2 linked regions of the Shinella zoogloeoides genome follow. The protein of the gene in region 1 interacts with the protein of each later gene in a pairwise test. Links are inferred from orthologs where the notes say so. Each region holds a gene or a part of one and is shown on either strand. Other genes may lie near its edges.

Region 1 (9,799 bases):
AACCAGCGCTGCGTCTGGCCGCGATACTTGCCCTTGAGGCCGATGCCGATGAGGTGCGGCGGCAGGTCGTAGTTGATCCAGCGGCCGGCATCGGCGAGCAGCGAGGCGCTTTTGATGCCGGTTTCCTCGTAGAGTTCGCGCCAGGCCGCTTCCAGCGGGTCCTCGTTCTTGTCGATGCCGCCCTGCGGCATCTGCCAGAGCTGCGGCGAGCCGTCGTATTCGGAATTGCCGACGGCAATGCGCCGGCCGGCCCAGACCTTGTTTTCGGCGTTCAGCACCATGATGCCGACACAGGGGCGGTAGGGCAGGTCCTCGGCCCGAACCACCTTGTGCTTTTCCTTGGCCATCGAAAGTTCCTATTTTCTGGCGGGAACGGTTGCGAGCGAGGCGACGCCGACGATCTCGATGCCGCGGGTTCCCGCTTCCTCGCACCATTTACGGATCGCGTCCACACTTTCATCGAAGGCCGAGGCGATGCCGATCGCCGTGCCGTTGCGCCGGGCGATGCGTTCCAGCTCGTCGAGCTTCTTCAGCACCGACGCCTCGGAGAGATCGGCATCGAGCTGGAGGTCGGCAAAGGCATGCGGCGCCTCGACGGCGCCCGCGAGTGTGCCCGACAGCGACTGCGCCGTGCTGCCGTCGTCGAGGAACAGCAGGCCGCGGCCGGCGATGTCGCGGATGACAGGCTCCAGCGCGTCGGCATCGGAGAGGAAGCGGCCGCCCATGAAGTTCACGATGCCGGTATAGTTGGTGATCTTCGCCATGGCGCGGTGCAGTTCGGCGAGATTTCCAGCTTCGCCGAGATCGGTGCGCAGCGTGTAGGGGCCGGGGTCGTTCTGCGGATAGTCGAAGGGCTCCAGCGGCATCTGCAGCAGAATCTCGTGGCCGTCGCGGCGCGCCTCCTGCATCCAGCGCGGCAGGCTGTTGCCGCTGGCGGCGAAGGCGAGCGTCACCTCGCCCGGCAGTTCGCGGATCGCGCGCTGCGTGCCCGTCTGGCTGAGGCCCAGCCCGCCGACGACGATGGCGATGCGCGTGCCGCGCGCGCCGGACCAGGGTCGTGCATATTGATCCATCGGCCGCGTGCCGTCGAGGCCGACGACGGGGATCTTGCCGTCCGGGGTCTCTTCCAGCAGGTCTTCGTTCGGGAAGGCTGCCGTGCGGGAATCCTGACCGATCCGGTTCGCCTCGATAATGAGCGGGCCGGTGCCGTCGCGCGTGCCGGGCGAATATTTGCGTACGACATTACCGTTGTCGGTCCGGGTTTCCTCGACGCGGGCGCCGGAAAGGCCATTCGCGCGGCGCACGCCGTCGCCGGCTTCCGCGGTCTTATGGTCGGTCTTGTCGCCGGTCGGTGTCTGGGAGGAGGCGTCTTCAACTGGCTCCGCAAGCGGTGCGGTGCGCAGGCCGCTCGGCGCGAGCGCGGTCCAGCCGGAAAAGCCGAGCATGCCGGCAACTGCGAGTGTGAACACGACGTTGCGCGCGGGGAACCGTGACGGTCCCGACGGTCCGGGCCTTGCCTTGCGGTCCTGGCCGAGCGGTGCGTGAATGTCTGTGCCCAAGGTCAGTCCGTGCCGGCCGGAAGGAAAACGGGGCCCGTGCGGTCACGGGCCCCGTGCAGGTCGTTTACTTCTTCAGTTCGGCCTTTTCCGGATTGGCTGGGAAGGACGGGTCGGTCTTCTGGCCGCGCAGCAGTTCCAGCGCATACTGAAGCTGCAGGTCGTCCTTGGCTTCCGGCGGCACATAGGCCGAGGAGCCGGAGCCGGATTCCGTCTCGCTCTGGCCCTGAATGTGGCCGCGCAGGTTCGATTCGCCGGCGGCTTCCAGCTTGCCCTGAAGCTCGGCCGGCAGCGGCTGTTCGACCGTGATGTCAGGCGTGATGCCCGTGCCCTGGATCGATTTGCCCGACGGCGTGTAGTAGAGCGCCGTGGTCAGGCGCAGCGCGCCGGCATCGCCCATCGGGATGATGGTCTGCACCGAGCCCTTGCCGAAGGACCGCGTGCCGAGCACGGTGGCGCGGCGCAGATCCTGCAGCGCGCCGGCGACGATTTCGGAGGCCGAGGCCGAGCCGCCATTGACCATGACGATCACCGGCTTGCCGTCGACGATGTCGCCCGGCGTCGCGTTGAAGCGGCGCGTCTCGTCCTCGTTGCGCCCGCGGGTCGAGACGACTTCGCCGCGCTCCAGGAAGGCGTCGGAGACGTTGATCGCCTGGTCGAGCAAGCCGCCCGGATTGAGGCGCAGGTCGAGCACGTAGCCCTTCAGCTTGTCGGCCGGAACCTCTTCCTTGATCTTGGTGATCGCGGCTTCCAAGTCGTCATAGGTCTTTTCCGTGAAGGAGATGACGCGCAGATACCCGACATCGCCCTCGACGCGCGACTTGACCGCCTTCACGGCGATGATGTCGCGCATGATGGTCAGCTCGATCGGCTTGTCGGCGCCCTTGCGGATGAGCGTCAGCTTGATCGGCGTGTTGACCGCGCCGCGCATCTTCTCGACCGCTTCCTCCAGCTTCAGGCCGCGCACGTCAGCACCGTCGATCTTCGCGATGAAGTCGCCGGCAAGGACGCCCGCGCGGGCGGCCGGCGTGTCGTCGATCGGCGTGATGACCTTGACGAGCTCGTCCTCCATCGTGACCTCGATGCCGAGGCCGCCGAACTCGCCGCGCGTCTGGGTGCGCATGTCCTCGGCGTCCTTCGCATTCATGTAGGAGGAATGCGGGTCGAGCGAGGTGAGCATGCCGTTGATGGCATTCTCGATGAGCTGGTCTTCCTTCGGCGGCGTCACATATTGCGCGCGCACGCGTTCGAAGACGTCGCCGAAGATGGAAAGCTCGCGATAGGTCGACGAGCCGGCGGCTTCGGCAGGCAGCGTTACCGTGTTGATGACGCTCATGGCCGTGGCACCCATGAGTGCACCGACAATAACAAGTGAAGCCCTACGTATCATTGCGTGCCTTTCCAGAATTTTTTGCGGACCACCACGGCCGGGAATCAACCGGTTTTCCGTTCTTTCGGAATTCAATGTAAAGTGTCGGCTTGTCCGTTTCCAGCGTCAAAGCGTTGACACTCACGACCCTTTTTTCGCCCATCACGGCGAGCGGTTCTCCCGCCACGACGAACTGACCCTCCCGCACGCTCACCTTGTCCATGCCGGCGAGGACGAGATGGTAGCCCTCCCCCGCATTCAGGATGATCATGCGTCCGTAGCTGCGGAACGTTCCGGCAAAGACGATCCATCCGTCCGACGGTGCCGTCACGAGCGCGCCCGGATTGGCCGCGAGCGTCAGCCCCTGCGAATCATGGCCGGTGCCGTCCGCTTCGCCGAACTGGCGCAGCACGTCGCCCGCCACGGGAAAGTCGAGTTTTGCCTGCAGCTCCTGGAATTCATATGCCGGAGCAATGCGGTTTTTGTCGGGCATCGAATCGCGCGCGAGCGCCCTCGCCTTCTCGCGCTCTGCCTCGCTCTGGCTGCGCCGTTCCTCTTCCTTGGCGCGGGCGAGCGCGGCGGCGTCGCGCACCGAGCCGATCTCGCGCTCGAGGCTGCCGATCAGGCCTTCCAGGCTGGTCGCCCGGCCGGCGAGCTCTTCGGCGCGGCGGCGCTCGGCGGCGAGCGTCCGGCTGTTGGTCTCGGCCAGCGCCTCGTTCTCGGCGACCAGGAGTTCGGTGCGCTTCTCCGCCTCGATGCGCACCTGCATGATGTCGGTCAGCTCGGTCTTTTCCCGGTCGATGTCGCTCTTGATGTCCATCAGCGAGGCGAGGTCGTCGACGAGCGCATCGGTTTCCTTGCGGATTCCCGGCACGACGGCGCCGAGCAGGATGGCGCTGCGTACGGAGGACAAGGCGTCCTCGGGCGTTACCAGCAGGGCCGGCGGCGGGTTTCGGCCCATGCGCTGCAGCGCGGCGAGCACTTCCGCGAGCAGGCCGCGGCGCTCGTGCAGCGAGGCGCGTACGCCCGCCTCCTCCTCGCGCATGCCCTCCAGCCGCTTTTCGCCGGCGAGGATCTTCTCCTCCATCTCCTTGCGCAGAGCGGCCGATTTGACGATCTCGTCGCGCAAGGTCTGCCGCGACTTTTCGAGATTGGCGATCTCGGCTTCGAGCTGCTTCGTCTTCTCGTCGGAGACGGTGATGGTCTGGGAGAGCGCTTCCAGCTCCCGCCGCGTGCTGTCGCGGCGCAGCGCGAGGGCGGCGGCCGGGTCGGGCTCGGCCCTCGGCAGCGAGCCGGTCTTTTCCAGCGTGACGGCCGCCTCGTTCGGCTCGGCGGCAAGGGGATGGGGAAGGAGCGCCAGGGACAGCAGCGCAGCCGCGAGCAAGGCCGGCCGCAGCAGGCGGCTGACACCATCACCCGGATTGGCTGTGCCGGTCTTCCTCATCGTTCCCCGAACGTCCGTTGTTCCCGCTCTATGCTGATTTGGCGATTTCGCCAAGGAATCAGTTGCTCAGGAAACAGCGCCAAAAATACGGCCTCGGCAATCCTGCGCCTTCAGCCTTGCGCGGCGGTGACGCTTGGAGCATTTCCGTTTGCTGGATTGCTTAGCTACGATGATAGGGATGGCCCGAGAGGATCGTCACGGCGCGGTAGAGCTGTTCGGCCAGGAGGATGCGCACGAGCTGGTGTGGCCAAGTGAGCTTTCCAAGGCAGAGCGTGGCGTTGGCGCGCTCGTAGAGCGCGGGATCGAGCCCGTCGGCACCGCCGATGGCGATCATCAGGTCGCGCTTGCCGGCATCGCGAAAGCCGGCGACAAGGTCGGCAAAACCGGGCGAATCGAGCGATTTGCCGCGCTCGTCGAGCAGGATCAGCACGGCGCCGTCGGGCAGCGCCTTTTCCAGCATCGCCGCTTCCTCGCGCTTTCGCGTCTCGGCATTGCCGGCCCGGCTTTCGCCGACTTCGGCAAGCTTTCCGAGTTCCAGGCCGATGGCGGGACCGGCCTTGGCGAAACGGTCCAGGTAGCGGGCCGCAAGTTCCTTCTCAGGGCCGGCCTTCAGCCGTCCAACCGCGAAAAGTCCAACCCGCATCGCCCAAGCCCTGTCCGTTTCGGGAGCGCTCAAGCCGCGCTCGCCTTGCCTCGCCGGACAGGTGCCCGGCATTCGTTCAGTGAACCGTACCGTCTTCGATCTCGGGAGCCGCCCACATCCGTTCGATGTTGTAGAACTCCCGGATTTCCGGCCGGAACACATGGATGATGATATCGCCCGTGTCGATCAGCACCCAGTCGCCCGCCTCCAGGCCCTCGACGCGGGCATTGCCCAGGCCTTCGTCCTTGAGATCGGAGATGAGGTGATCGGCAATCGCCATGACATGACGGCTGGAGCGTCCGGACACGACCACCATGTAGTCGCCCAGCGCCGATTTACCGGCAATGTCGATAGTGACGATATCTTCTGCCTTCGAGTCCTCGAGGCTTGCGAGGACCAGTTGAAGGGCCCGGTCGGCGGCATCGTCGCCCCGTCCCGCGCTCTTGGAGAAAACGCCGATGACGTTTCCCTTTGCGTGCATTGTTGTCAGGTTCGTTCCTTTCCGCATAACAAAACAGCACGTCCCGTACCGGCTAAACGCGCCGGCACCTACTAAATGTAGGCACCAATGGGTACCAGTTTCAAGACGTCACTTCTGAGGGATGGTTTTCTCTAGGGTTGCGCCCGTGCGCAGCGCCGTGGAACTGAGCGGAGAACGCGGCCCGTGGATGAAGGTCCAGGCCGGTGCGGGGCGGCCCGGCAGCGACATCGCGTCCTCCTCGTCGACCCGGGCATAGTCGAAGGTCTTGGCCATGCGCGAGGAGAGGTAGGAGAGCGTCGAACCCGGCCGATCGATGACGGCGATGGGGAAGGTGCAGGCGATCTTCTGCCAGTTCTGCCATTTGTGGAAGGTGCGCAGATTGTCCGCGCCCATGATCCAGACGAAGTTGACGCCGCGGTTCAGCGCCTGCACGCGCTCCAGCGTCTTTGCCGTATAGCTCTGGCCGAGCCGCTTCTCGAAGGCGGTGACTTTGACGCGCGGGCCGGGCGCCAGCGCCTCGCTGAGACGGATGCGCTCTGCGAGCGGCGCAAGCTCCCGGTGGCTCTTCAGCGGGTTGCCCGGCGTCACCATCCACCAGAGCTGGTCGAGGCCGAGGCGGCGCAGGGCGATTTCCGCGACGAGCGCGTGGCCCTCGTGCGGCGGGTTGAAGGAACCGCCGAACAGGCCCACCGCCATGCCCTTCTCGACATGCGGCATCCTCAGATAGCGTTCTGCGATCCCGTCCGCTGCCGTCACTTCAGGGCCGCACCTGTCCGGTGCCGCGCACCCGGTATTTGAAGGAGGTGAGCTGCTCGACGCCGACGGGGCCGCGCGCATGCATCTTGCCCGTCGCGATGCCGATCTCGCCGCCCATGCCGAACTCGCCGCCATCGGCGAATTGCGTGGAGGCGTTGTGCAGCAGGATCGCCGAATCGATCTCGGTGAAGAAGCGCTCGACCACGGCCGGATCCTCGGCGACGACGGCTTCCGTATGGGCGGAGGACCAGCGGTTGATGTGTCCGATGGCGCCGGAAATGCCATCGACCAGCGAGACCGACAGGATGGCGTCGAGATATTCCGTCGACCAGTCCGTTTCCGTTGCCGCGACGAGGCCTGGAATGCGGGCGCGGATTTCGTCGGTCGCGCGCACTTCGCAGCCGGCGGCGAGCAAGCCCTCGACCAGCGGCGCCAGATGGCTTTCGGCCGCGGCGCGGTCGATCAGCAGCGTCTCCATCGAGCCGCAGATGCCGGTGCGGCGCATCTTCGCGTTGACGGCGATCTTCCTCGCCATGTCGAGATCGGCGGATTTGTCCACGTAGATATGGCAGAGCCCTTCGAGATGGGCGAAGACCGGCACGCGCGCTTCGCTCTGCACGCGGGCGACGAGGCTCTTGCCGCCGCGCGGCACGATGACGTCGATGGTGCCGCCAAGGCCGGACAGCATGGCGCCGACCGCGGCGCGGTCGGTCACCGGCACATATTGGATCGCATGCTCTGGAAGGCCCGCCGCCTTGAGGCCGGCGACGAGGCAGGAATGGATAGCCTGCGATGAATTCGCGCTGTCCGAACCGCCGCGCAGGATCACGGCATTGCCGGCCTTCAGGCACAGCGCGCCCGCATCCGCCGTCACGTTCGGGCGGCTCTCGTAGATCACGCCGATGACGCCGAGCGGCGTGCGCACGCGCTCGATGTGCAGGCCGTTCGGCCTGTCCCATTCGGCGATGACGTCGCCCACCGGATCCTTAAGATCAGCGATATCGCGGATCGCCGCGGCGATGCCCTCGATGCGCTCCGGCGTCAGCGTCAGCCGGTCGATGAAGGAGGCGGCGACGCCGCTTTGCCTCGCATTGGCAAGGTCGATGGCATTGGCGGCGAGAATGGCGTCACGGTTGGCGAAGATTTCGGCGGCCATGGCTTCGAGCGCGCTGTTCTTCTGCTCCGCCGCGGCGATGGCGAGCGGGCGGGCGGCGGCGCGGGCATTGCGGCCGATTTCGGCCATCAGGCTGTCGATGTCGGTCTTCACCTGGTCAAGCATGGCTCAAATCCTTCCCTGCCTCCGCGGCCGATGCCGCAAGGCCGGTCACCACGAGATCGTCCCGGTGCACCATCGCCGCGCGGCCGGCATAGCCGAGGATGGCAGCGATATCCGCCGATTTCTTGCCGACGATCAGCCGCGCCTCGTCGGCATCGTAGCCGGCAAGGCCACGGGCGATCTCGCGGCCATTGGCGCCGTAGATCGACACGGTATCACCGCGCGAAAAGGTGCCCCAGACGCCGCGCACGCCGGCGGGCAGCAGGCTTTTGCCCGAGGTCAGCGCCGTTTCCGCGCCGGCATCGATCTCCAGCCGGCCGGCCGGCTGCAACTGCCCGGCGATCCATGTCTTGCGGGCCGTTACCGGCGACCCCGACGGCGCGAACCAGGAGGAACGGGCGCCGTCCTCGACGGCGCGCAGCGGATGGTCGACCTTGCCGGAGGCGATGATCATGGCGCAGCCGGCGGCCGTCGCGATCTTGCCGGCATCGATCTTGGTGCGCATGCCGCCGCGCGACAGTTCCGAGGCCGCTCCGCCCGCCATGGCCTCGATCTCCGGCGTGATCGCGTCGATCGTTTCGAGGAAGCGTGCCTCGGGATCGAGATGCGGCGGGGCGGTATAGAGCCCGTCGATATCGGACAGCAGGACCAGCAGGTCGGCGCCCGTCATGGTGGCGACGCGGGCGGCCAGCCGGTCGTTGTCGCCGTAGCGGATTTCCGTCGTCGCGACCGTGTCGTTCTCGTTGATGATCGGCACCGCGCCGAGCTTCAGCAACTGGTTGATCGTGGCGCGGGCGTTGAGATAGCGGCGGCGCTCTTCCGTGTCGCCAAGCGTCAGCAGGATCTGGCCGGCGACGATGCCGTCCGCCGAAAGGCTTTCCGACCAGGCGCGGGCAAGCGCGATCTGGCCCACGGCCGCTGCCGCCTGGCTTTCCTCCAGCTTCAGCGCGCCCGAGGGTACCTTCAGCACGGAGCGGCCGAGCGCGATGGCGCCGGAGGAGACGACGAGCACTTCGGTGCCGCCGGCCCGAAGCGCCGCGATGTCGCTGCACATGGCGTCGAGCCAGGCCTTCTTGAGCCCGCTCGCCCGGTCGACGAGCAGCGCCGAGCCGATCTTGATCACAATCCGGCGGTATTTTCCGAGCGGTTTGCGGTGTTTCGTCATCTCAGTCGTCGGATCCGGTGTATTTCGCTTGGACGATGATGTCGCGCAGCGCGCGCAGCGTGCCGGTCATGCCGACATTGGCGACGGCGGAAAGTTGCAGCGGCGTCTGGCCGCAGGCCTTCGCCAGCGCCTTGGACTTCTTCTTCAACTCCTCCTCGTCGAGCACGTCGATCTGCGACAGCGCGACGATCTCCGGCTTGTCGGTGATGCCGCCGCCGTAGGCTTCCAGCTCACGCTTCACCGTCTTGTAAGCCTTGGCGACGTCCTCCTCCTGCGCGGAGACGAGGTGCAGCAGCACGCGGGTGCGCTCGACATGGCCGAGGAAGCGGTCGCCGAGCCCGATGCCGTCATGCGCGCCCTCGATGAGGCCCGGAATGTCGGCGAGGATGAATTCCGCCCCGTCGATCGTCGCGACGCCGAGGTTCGGGTGCAGCGTGGTGAAGGGATAGTTGGCGATCTTCGGCCGGGCGCGGGTGCAGGTTGCAAGGAAGGTCGATTTGCCGGCATTCGGCAGGCCGACGAGGCCGGCATCGGCGATCAGCTTCAGCCGCAGCCAGATGGTCTTCTCGTCGCCTTCGAGGCCCGGATTGGCCCAGTTCGGCGCCTGGTTGGTCGAGGTCTTGAAATGCGCGTTGCCGAAGCCGCCATTGCCGCCGGCGGCCAGCTTGAAGCGCTGGCCTTCCGTCACCATGTCGACGATCAGCGTCTCGTTGTCTTCCTCGAAGATCTGCGTGCCGACCGGCACCTTCAGCGTCACGCTGGCGCCGTTCGCGCCGGTGCGGTTGCGGCCCATGCCGTGCGTGCCGGTCGAGGCCTTGAAATGCTGCTGGAAGCGGAAGTCGATCAGCGTGTTGAGGCCGTTGACGGCCTCCACCCAGACATCGCCGCCGCGCCCGCCGTCGCCGCCGTCGGGCCCGCCGAATTCGACGAATTTTTCGCGGCGGAACGAGACAGCCCCTGCCCCACCGTCACCGGACCGGATATAGACTTTTGCTTCGTCCAGGAACTTCATCGGCTCGCCGTTCGCTTTACTCTGATCGTCATGGTCATTTTGCCGTCTTCGATATAGCCGCTTCCCGCAGAGGTCAAAGACTATCGTGAAATTCGTC
Region 2 (9,756 bases), 2.1 Mb from region 1 along the record:
TGGCGGTGACGACATGGACGCCGCGCCCGAGCGCCGCCTTGACGGCTGCATAAGCAGGATCGCCCGCCCCGCCCATCAGTTCCACGAAGACATCGATATCGGCGTCGCGGGCGAGCGCGACCGGATCGTCGAACCATTCTACGGAAGAAAGGTCCACGCCGCGGTCGCGGCCCTTGCTGCGCGCCGTGACGGCGGCGATCTCGATCGGCCGGCCGCAGGTTGTCGTGAGCATGTCCCTGCGTTCGACGAGAATCTTCGCGAGCGCGGCACCAACGGTACCCAAGCCCGCAATGCCGATCTTCAGGGCATCAGCCATGGTCATGTCCTATACGTTTGGAAGAAGGCCCTCCGCTTGAAGCGCGGAGGGCGGATTTTCAGCGATGGGCGTTTAGCGAGATGACGTTGTGCATCGTCTCGTCCGCCGTGGAAAGGAACTTCTTGATGTTGCGCGCCGCCTGGCGGATGCGGTGCTCGTTCTCGACCAGTGCGAGGCGCACATAGTCGTCGCCCATCTCGCCGAAGCCGATGCCGGGCGCGACGGCCACATCGGCCTTCTCGACGAGAAGCTTGGAGAATTCCAGCGAGCCGAGGTGGCGGAACTTTTCCGGAATCTTCGCCCAGGCGAACATGGTGGCGGCCGGCGGCGGCACTTCGAAGCCCGCCTTGCCGAACGTATCGACCATCACGTCGCGGCGGCGCTTGTAGACGTTGCGCACTTCGGCAATATCAGAGCCGTCGCCGTTGAGCGCGTGCGTCGCGGCCACCTGGATCGGCGTGAAGGCGCCGTAATCGAGGTAGGATTTGACGCGCGTCAGCGCCGCGATCAGGCGCTCGTTGCCGACGGCGAAGCCCATGCGCCAGCCTGGCATGGAGAAGGTCTTCGACATGGAGGTGAATTCGACGGTGATGTCGATGGCCCCGGGCACTTCCAGCACGGACGGCGGCGGCGCGTTGTCGTCGAAATAGATTTCCGAATAGGCAAGGTCGGACAGCACGATGATGTCGTGCTTCTTCGCGAAGGCGATGACGTCCTTGTAGAAATCAAGCTTCGCGACATGTGCCGTCGGGTTCGACGGATAATTGATGATCAGCGCCAGCGGCTTGGGGATCGAGTGGCGCACGGCGCGCTCGAGCGGCGGGAAGAAGCTCTCGTCCGGCTCGACCGACAGGGACCGGATCACGCCGCCGGCCATCAGAAAGCCGAAGGCATGGATCGGATAGGTCGGGTTCGGGCAGAGGATGACGTCGCCGGGCGCGGTGATCGCCTGCGCCATGTTGGCGAAGCCTTCCTTGGAGCCGAGGGTCGCAACGACCTGCGTCTCCGGGTTCAGCTTCACGCCGAAGCGGCGGGCGTAATAGGCGGCCTGGGCGCGGCGCAGGCCCGGAATGCCCTTCGAGGAGGAATAGCGGTGCGTGCGCGGGTCCTGAACGACCTCGCAGAGCTTGTCGACGATCGCCTTGGGGGTCGGCAGGTCGGGGTTGCCCATGCCAAGGTCGATGATGTCGGCGCCGCCCGCTCGCGCGCTTGCTTTCAAACGGTTGACCTGTTCGAAAACATACGGCGGCAAACGCCGGACCTTGTGAAACTCTTCCATCTTCAACCCCGTTGGGCGCGAAGCCCCTCCGGCGGCCCTGCCGGACGACGCAAAACTCCGCGCGATTCAAGTAACTGGGTAAGGGCGAAAGCGTTCAAAATGAAGGCGCTCCGCCCGCACCGGCGGCCAAATGACCGTCCTCCGCTTTGCTGCCAAACGGCAAGAAAGGCAAGCGCTATTTCGCGCCTTCGATTTCAGAAAGCGTCGTCTTGCCGTGGCTGTCGCGCAAGGCCTGCAATTCGGCGAGCTGGCGGCGGTATTCCGCTTCGGAAATCGCGCCGGAACTGCGGCGATGCGACAGCGCCGACAGGCGCGCGGCGGTATCGGCCGCTTCCTGATCGCTCATCTGCTGCGTCTCGGCGCTGACGATCGCGGTGATGTCTGGATAGATTCCCGACCGGTTGGCACCGGCATTGACTGTCGCAGGCGCCCCTGAAGAAGCGGACGACGCGCAGGAGGCGAGAACCACCGGCATGGCGGCCATGAGAAGGGCGGCGCTGATGCGCCTGAATTCGAACGCCATGTGGCTGTATGCTCCTGACGAAACGATCTTGTCCGGATCGTGCGGCGAAAGGCTTCGGGGCCCTTGTAATCTGTTTCGGACCGAATGTAAAAATACAAAAGCGACAATAAAATCGGGAGGGAGCGATGGCCGAGGACAGCAAAGCGAGAGAACGCGATGCGGCCGGAAACAAGCCCGGTTTTCAGCCCTTCGATCCTGCCGCCGTCGAGCCCTATATCGTCAAGGATCCCGAGGCCCTGACGGTCAATTTCGCCCGCACCGTCGAGCAGCTCGGCAAGGCGGCCTCCGCCTGGCTCGCCCCCCGCGAGAGCGGCGAAAAGGTCGATACCGTGTCCGAACCGATGGTCGACATGGTCAAGACGCTCTCCAAGGTTTCCGAATACTGGCTGACCGACCCGCGCCGGACGCTCGAGGCGCAGACCATGCTGCTCGGCAGCTACTTCAATATCTGGTCGCGCACGCTGAACCGCCTCGGCGGCCAGGAGGTCGAGGCGGCGCCCGACCCGCACGCCAGGGACAAGCGCTTTGCCGACGAGGACTGGGTCAACAACCCCTTCTTCGATTTCCTGCGGCAGGCCTATTTCGTGACCTCCGACTGGGCGGAAAAGCTGGTGGCGGACGCCGAAGGGCTCGACGAGCACACGCGCCACAAGGCCGGCTTCTACGTGAAGCAGATCGCCAGCGCCATTTCGCCGACCAACTTCATCACCACCAACCCGCAGCTCTATCGCGAGACGGTCGCCTCCAACGGCGCGAATCTCGTGCGCGGCATGAAGATGCTCGCCGAGGACATCGCCGCCGGCAAGGGCGACCTGAAGATGCGCCAGACCGACACCAGCAAGTTCGCCATCGGCGAGAACATGGCGCTGACGCCGGGCAAGGTGCTGGCGCAGAGCGACGTCTGCCAGGTCATCCAGTACGATGCGACGACGGAAAAGGTGCTGAAGCGCCCTCTCCTCATCTGCCCGCCATGGATCAACAAGTTCTATATCCTCGATCTCAACCCCGCGAAGTCCTTCATCAAATGGGCTGTCGACCAGGGCCACACCGTCTTCGTGATCTCGTGGGTCAACCCGGACGAGCGCCACGCCGCCAAGGATTGGGAATCCTATGCGCGCGAGGGCATCGGCTTTGCGCTCGATACGATCAGCCAGGCGACCGGCGAGGAAGAGGTCAACGCCATCGGCTATTGCGTCGGCGGCACGCTGCTGGCCGCGACGCTCGCGCTGCACGGCCAGGAAGGCGACAAGCGCATCCGCTCCGCGACGTTCTTCACCACGCAGGTCGATTTCACCCATGCGGGCGATCTCAAGGTCTTCGCCGACGAAGAGCAGATCGACCTCATCGAACGCGGCATGAAGGCGACAGGCTATCTCGACGGCTCCAAGATGGCGACCGCCTTCAACATGCTGCGCGCCTCCGAGCTGATCTGGCCCTACTTCGTCAACAACTACCTGAAGGGCCAGGATCCAATGCCCTTCGACCTTTTGTATTGGAATTCAGATTCCACACGAATGCCAGCATCCAACCACTCGTTTTATCTCAGGAATTGTTACTTGAACAACACTCTCACCAAGGGCGAGATGGTGCTGGCCGGCAAGAAGATTTCGCTGAAGGACGTCAAGATTCCGATCTACAATCTCGCCACCAAGGAAGATCATATCGCGCCGGCCAAATCGGTCTTCGTCGGAAGCAAGTTCTTCGGCGGCAAGGTGACCTACGTGATGGCAGGGTCCGGCCATATCGCCGGTGTCGTCAACCCGCCGGACAAGATGAAGTACCAGTTCTGGACGGGCGGCCCGGTGAAGGGCGAATTCGAGGACTGGGTGAAGAAGACGACGGAAACGCCCGGCTCCTGGTGGCCGCACTGGCATGAATGGATCAAGGCCGAGGACGACCGCATGGTGCCGGCCCGCAAGACCGGCGGCACGATGAACTCCATCGAGGAAGCGCCCGGCTCCTATGTGCGTGTGCGTGCCTGACGCCGCATGATATTCGATCCGCCGCTCGTTTCCGGCACCCTCGTTCAGCGCTACAAGCGCTTCCTGTTCGACGCCGTCCTCGACGACGGATCGGCGATCACCGGCTCCTGCCCCAATACCGGCTCGATGCGCGGGCTCACCGCACCGGGCTCGCGCATCTGGATGTCGACGAGCGACAGCCCGACCCGCAAGCACCGCCATCGCCTCGAACTGGTGGAAGCGGACGACACCGTCGTCGGCATCAATACCGGCCTGCCGAACCGTCTCGCCGAAGAAGCGATCCTTGCCGGCCTCGTCGCCGATCTCGGCCGCTATCCGGTGGTGGAGCGCGAACGCAAGTACGGGCGCAATTCGCGCATCGACATCCTTCTGTCCGGCGACGGCCGGCCGCCGGCCTATGTCGAGGTGAAGAACGTGCATTTCCGCCGCGCGGCCGGCCTTGCCGAATTTCCCGACACGGTGACGGCGCGCGGCGCAAAGCACCTGGAAGAACTCGGCGCCATGGCCGAGGCCGGCTTTCGCGCCGTCATGCTCTATCTCGTCCAGCGCGAGGACTGCGAGCGCTTCCGCATCTGCGCGGACCTCGACCCGGCCTATGCCAGCGGCTTTCGGCGGGCGCTGTCGCGCGGCGTGGAGGCCTATGCGGTGAAATGCGCGGTTACATCCCAGCAAATCCAGCCTGTGGCATCGATCGCCATGGACGAACCCGGTTTGCCTGCTTTATGAACGTTCGGAAAGACTAGCGAAAGTTCGACCATGGTGACCTATATCGACGCGACCGCCGCGCCGCCGAAGAACACGGGCGTGATCCGCCTTTACGACGCCGATGCCTTTGCCGGCATGCGCAAGGCCTGCCAGCTCACGGCCCGCTGCCTCGACGAACTCTATCCGCTGGTTAAGCCGGGCGTCGCCACCGACGTCATCGACCGCTTCGTCTTCGAGTTCGGCATAGACCACGGCGCCCTGCCCGCAACGCTGAACTATCGCGGCTACACCAAGTCGAGCTGCACCTCGATCAACCACGTCGTCTGCCACGGCATCCCCAACGACAAGCCGCTGCGCGAGGGCGATGTCGTCAATATCGACGTCACCTATATCCTTGATGGCTGGCACGGCGATTCGAGCCGCATGTACCCCGTCGGCGAGATCAAGCGCGCCGCCGAGCGCCTTCTTGAAGTCACCCACGAATGCCTGATGCGCGGCATCGCGGCGGTAAGGCCCGGCGCACGCACGGGCGCGATCGGCGAGGCGATCCAGGTCTATGCGGAAGCCGAGCGCTGCTCGGTCGTGCGGGATTTCTGCGGCCATGGCGTCGGCCGGCTGTTCCACGATGCGCCCAACATCCTGCATTACGGGCGTTCCAACGAGGGCCCGGAGATGAAGGAAGGCATGATCTTCACCATCGAGCCGATGATCAATCTCGGCCGCCCGCATGTGAAGGTGCTGTCCGACGGCTGGACCGCGGTGACGCGCGACCGCTCGCTTTCGGCCCAGTACGAGCACACCGTCGGCGTGACGGCGGACGGCTGCGAAATCTTCACGCTTTCGCCCGGCGGCCTCGATCGCCCCGGCCTTCCCGCGCAAGGCCGCTCATGACAGGATCGCGCGGACGCCCGGACACGACACCCGCCGCCGGCCCGGTGGACGACCCGGCGATCGCCGACGATCTTTTCGACCCTGTCGACGAGCGCGGCCATTTCTTCGAGCGCCCGGCCCGCACGACACCTGCAAAGGCCATCCCCGAGGCGGACGACAAGCATTATCACGGCCATCGCGAGCGCCTGCGCACCCGCTTCCGTGACCATGGCGACACGGCGCTTGCCGATTACGAAATCCTCGAACTGCTGCTTTTCCGCCTGATCCCGCGCCGCGACACCAAGCCGGTGGCCAAGGCGCTGCTCGACCGCTTCGGCACGCTGTCCGGCGTCTTCGGCGCGACGCCGGCGCTGCTGCAGGAGGTCAAGGGCATCGGCGAGGCGGTGGCGCTCGACCTGAAGCTCGTCTCCGCCGTCGCCCAGCGCACGCTGAAAAGCGAGATCCGCAACAAGACCGTGCTCGCCTCCTGGTCCTCGGTCATCCAGTATTGCCACGCCGCCATGGCGCATGAGCCGCGCGAGCAGTTCCGCATCCTCTTCCTCGACAAGCGCAACGCGCTGATTGCCGACGAAGTGCAGGGTCGCGGCACGGTCGATCACACGCCCGTCTATCCGCGCGAAGTGGTGCGCCGTGCGCTGGAACTATCCTCGACCGCCATCATCCTGGTGCATAACCATCCCTCCGGTGATCCGACGCCGTCGCGCGCGGACATCGATATGACGAAGACGATCGTGGAAACCGCCCGTCCGCTTGGTATTACGGTGCATGACCACATCATCATCGGCAAGGACGGGCATGCCAGTCTCAAAGGACTGAGACTTATGTAGGATTCCCGGAATCGGATGAGCGGACCTTCATCCGATTGAAACGGTTCCCTGCCACATTCGGTTGACGAAATTTGCGCGGTAAAGACAATTGCTGCAATGCAATGCGATTCTTCCCGCTGAAGACTGAGGCAATCTCACATGCAGGAATACGATCTCGTTGTCGTGGGCAGCGGCCCCGCAGGCCGGCGCGGCGCCATTCAGGCGGCCAAGCTCGGGCGCAAGGTTCTCGTCGTGGAACAGGGCAAGCGCGTCGGCGGCGTTTCGGTGCATACCGGCACCATTCCCTCCAAGACCCTGCGCGAGACCGCGCTCAACCTTTCCGGCTGGCGCGAGCGCGGCTTCTACGGCCGCGCCTACCGCGTGAAGCAGGAGATCAGCGCCGACGACCTGCGCCGTCGCCTGCTCATCACGCTCGACCACGAGGTCGAGGTGCTGGAACACCAATTTGCCCGCAACCGCGTGCAGCATATCCGCGGCAAGGCGAAATTCCTCACGCCGGAGACCATGGAAATCGTCAAGGACGACGGCGAGACCATCCATGTCAACGGCAAGAGCATCATGCTGGCCGTCGGCACGAAACCCTATCGCCCGGAAAGCATCCCTTTCGACGGCGTCAGCGTGCTCGACAGCGACGAACTGCTCGACATCAAGGAACTGCCGCGCTCCATGGCGGTCATCGGCGCGGGCGTCATCGGCATCGAATATGCCACGATCTTCTCGGCGCTCGACACGCAGGTCACGGTCATCGATCCGAAATCGACCATCCTCGACTTCATCGACCGCGAGATCGTCGAGGAGTTCATCCACGACCTGCGCGACCGCAACATGAAGCTGATCCTCGGCCAGAAGGCGGACAAGGTCGAGAAACTTGCCAACGGCAAGTGTGAGATCACGATGGACAACGGCCGCCACGTCACCTGCGACATGGTGCTCTATGCCGCCGGCCGCGTTGGGGCGACGGACAGCCTGAACCTTGCCGCCGCGGGCCTGACGGCCGATTCGCGCGGCCGCCTCAGCGTGAACCCCGAGACCTTCCAGACGGAAGTGCCGCATATCTACGCCGCCGGCGACGTCGTCGGCTTCCCGAGCCTTGCGTCCACGTCGATGGAGCAGGGGCGCATCGCCGCCCGCGTCGCGGTCGGCGCCATCGCCAAGGAGCCGCCGAAGTATTTCCCCTACGGCATCTATGCCGTGCCGGAAATCTCCACCTGCGGCCTCACCGAGGAAGAGGTGAAGGAGCGCGGCATTCCCTATGAATGCGGCATGGCGCGCTTCCGCGAGACCTCCCGCGGCCACATCATGGGCCTTAATTCCGGGCTCCTGAAGATGATCTTCTCGCTGAAGACACGTCGCCTGCTCGGCGTGCACATCGTCGGCGAAGGCGCGACCGAGCTCGTGCATATCGGCCAGGCCGTGCTGAACCTGAAGGGGACCGTCGAATATTTCGTCGAGAACACCTTCAACTACCCGACACTCGCCGAAGCCTACAAGATCGCCGGCCTCGACGCCTGGAACCGCATGGGCGACCTGTCGCAGACGGGTTGACCCCGCCCAAGGGAGCGGCACATGAAAATCCTGTCGCTGAACGTCTGGGGCGGCATGCTGCACGCCCCGCTCATCGATTACCTCATTAAGGTCGACGCCGATGTCTATTGCCTGCAGGAAGTGCCGCGCGCCATCGGCGCACGGTCCGATTGGCTGACCTATCGCGACGGCGCGGTCGAACTGCAGCAGCGCGCCAATCTCTACCAGGACATCGCCGCCGCCCTGCCCGCGCATGACGGCTTCTTCGCGCCCTCCATGCGCGGCGAACTGATGGATGGCGATGAGGCCTGCTGGCAGGAATTCGGGCTCGCCACCTTCATCCGGCAGGACTTCCCCGTCATCGGCCAGGCGCTCGACTTCGTGCACCAGACATTCTCGCCGCATGGCTTCGGCTCCCATCCGCGCTCACGCAATGCGCATGCCTTCCGCCTGTACGACTACGAGGCGGACCGGCCGATTTGCATCGTGCAGTGCCATGGCCTGCGAACCGAGAACGGCAAAGGCGACACGCCTTGCCGGGAGGCGCAGGCGGAAGCGCTCGTCGCCCTGATCGAGCGCCTGCACAGCAGCGACGAAGCGCTCGTCTTCTGCGGCGACCTGAATATCCTGCCCGAGAGCAACACCTTCAAGACCCTCGCCCGCCTCGGTCTTGCCGACCTCGTCACCGGCAACGGCTTCACCGACACGCGCACGTCGCTCTATACAAAGCCGGGACGTTATGCCGATTACATGCTGGTGAACCAACAGGTGCGGGTTGCCGCGTTTACGGTGGTCGAGTCGCCGGAGGTTTCGGATCACCGGGCGCTGTTGCTGACCCTCGGGTGAAATCCGTCAGGACACGTGGCGCCTTTTCCTAGCTGCCAACAAAAAGGCCGCCCGGAGGCGGCCTTTCGATACGCGGTTGTCGAACCGATTACTCGGCGTCGCCTTCAGCGGCCTTCTTCTTGGCCGGGGCCTTCTTCTTCGGAGCGGCTTCTTCGCCTTCCGCAGCTTCGGCCTTGGCGGCAGCCTTCTTCTTGGCGGGCGCCTTCTTGGCTTCCTTTTCGGAACCCTCTTCGTCGTCAGCCATCAGCTCGTCCTTGGAAACGGTCTTGTCCGTTACCTTGATCTCGCCGAGCAGGTGATCGACGACCTTCTCTTCGAAGATCGGCGCGCGCAGCGATGCGGCGGCACCCGGGGTCTTCTGGAAGTATTCGAGGATCTGCTTTTCCTGGCCCGGGAACTGGCGGAGCTGCTGGTAGAGCGACTGCTGCATCTCTTCGTCCGTTACCTGGACGCCGGCCTTTTCGCCGATTTCCGAGAGAACGAGGCCGAGGCGGACGCGGCGTTCGGCGAGCTTGCGATATTCCTCGCGCGCGGCCTCTTCCGTCGTGTCCTCGTCGGCGAAGGTCTTGCCGGACTGCTGGAGGTCCGTGTTGATCTGGCGCCAGATGTTCTCGAACTCGGCGTCGACTAGGCGCTCCGGCGTGTCGAACTTGTACATCTCGTCGAGCTGGTCGAGGATCTGACGCTTGACCTTCTGGCGGGTGACCGAGCCGTACTGGCTTTCGATCTGGCCGCGGACGATTTCGCGCAGCTTGTCGGCCGATTCGAGGCCGAGCTTCTTGGCGAGCTCGTCGTTGATCTCGACGTCGACGGGAGCGGCAACTTCCTTGACGTTGATGTCGAAGGTAGCTTCCTTGCCGGCG

What was found.
Region 2: the proteins of Q9316_RS18545 (region 1) and sfsA interact in binary tests that used the Escherichia coli proteins (3 or more experiments, as listed by UniProt). The link is inferred for Shinella zoogloeoides from one-to-one orthologs.

Annotation. Positions count from the first base shown.
Region 1 is NZ_CP132311.1:3,571,130-3,580,928, reverse strand. The notes cover bases 5,390-8,389. They hold Q9316_RS18545 (glutamate-5-semialdehyde dehydrogenase), read right to left. Parts: upstream 7,529-8,389; coding sequence 6,251-7,528; downstream 5,390-6,250. Other genes in these bases: proB (glutamate 5-kinase), read right to left, coding at 7,521-8,389; Q9316_RS18550 (nicotinate-nucleotide adenylyltransferase), read right to left, coding at 5,602-6,210; rsfS (ribosome silencing factor), read right to left, coding at 5,390-5,520. Also shown: Q9316_RS18580 (RNA pyrophosphohydrolase), read right to left, coding at 1-347; Q9316_RS18575 (divergent polysaccharide deacetylase family protein), read right to left, coding at 357-1,559; Q9316_RS18570 (S41 family peptidase), read right to left, coding at 1,624-2,946; Q9316_RS18565 (murein hydrolase activator EnvC family protein), read right to left, coding at 2,936-4,369; 23S rRNA (pseudouridine(1915)-N(3))-methyltransferase RlmH, read right to left, coding at 4,530-5,012; more of rsfS, read right to left, coding at 5,089-5,389; more of proB, read right to left, coding at 8,390-8,690; GTPase ObgE, read right to left, coding at 8,692-9,702; Q9316_RS18530 (endonuclease/exonuclease/phosphatase family protein), read left to right, coding at 9,788-9,799. UniProt on the Escherichia coli protein: Catalyzes the NADPH-dependent reduction of L-glutamate 5-phosphate into L-glutamate 5-semialdehyde and phosphate. The product spontaneously undergoes cyclization to form 1-pyrroline-5-carboxylate.
Region 2 is NZ_CP132311.1:1,444,312-1,454,067, reverse strand. What follows is about bases 3,010-5,966. They hold sfsA (DNA/RNA nuclease SfsA), read left to right. Parts: upstream 3,010-4,106; coding sequence 4,107-4,826; downstream 4,827-5,966. Other genes in these bases: map (type I methionyl aminopeptidase), read left to right, coding at 4,857-5,696; Q9316_RS08215 (PHA/PHB synthase family protein), read left to right, coding at 3,010-4,100. In the rest of the region: Q9316_RS08230 (homoserine dehydrogenase), read right to left, coding at 1-316; Q9316_RS08225 (LL-diaminopimelate aminotransferase), read right to left, coding at 375-1,595; Q9316_RS08220 (SHOCT domain-containing protein), read right to left, coding at 1,771-2,118; more of Q9316_RS08215, read left to right, coding at 2,244-3,009; sthA (Si-specific NAD(P)(+) transhydrogenase), read left to right, coding at 6,662-8,068; Q9316_RS08190 (endonuclease/exonuclease/phosphatase family protein), read left to right, coding at 8,090-8,893; tig (trigger factor), read right to left, coding at 8,982-9,756. UniProt on the Escherichia coli protein: Binds to DNA non-specifically. Could be a regulatory factor involved in maltose metabolism.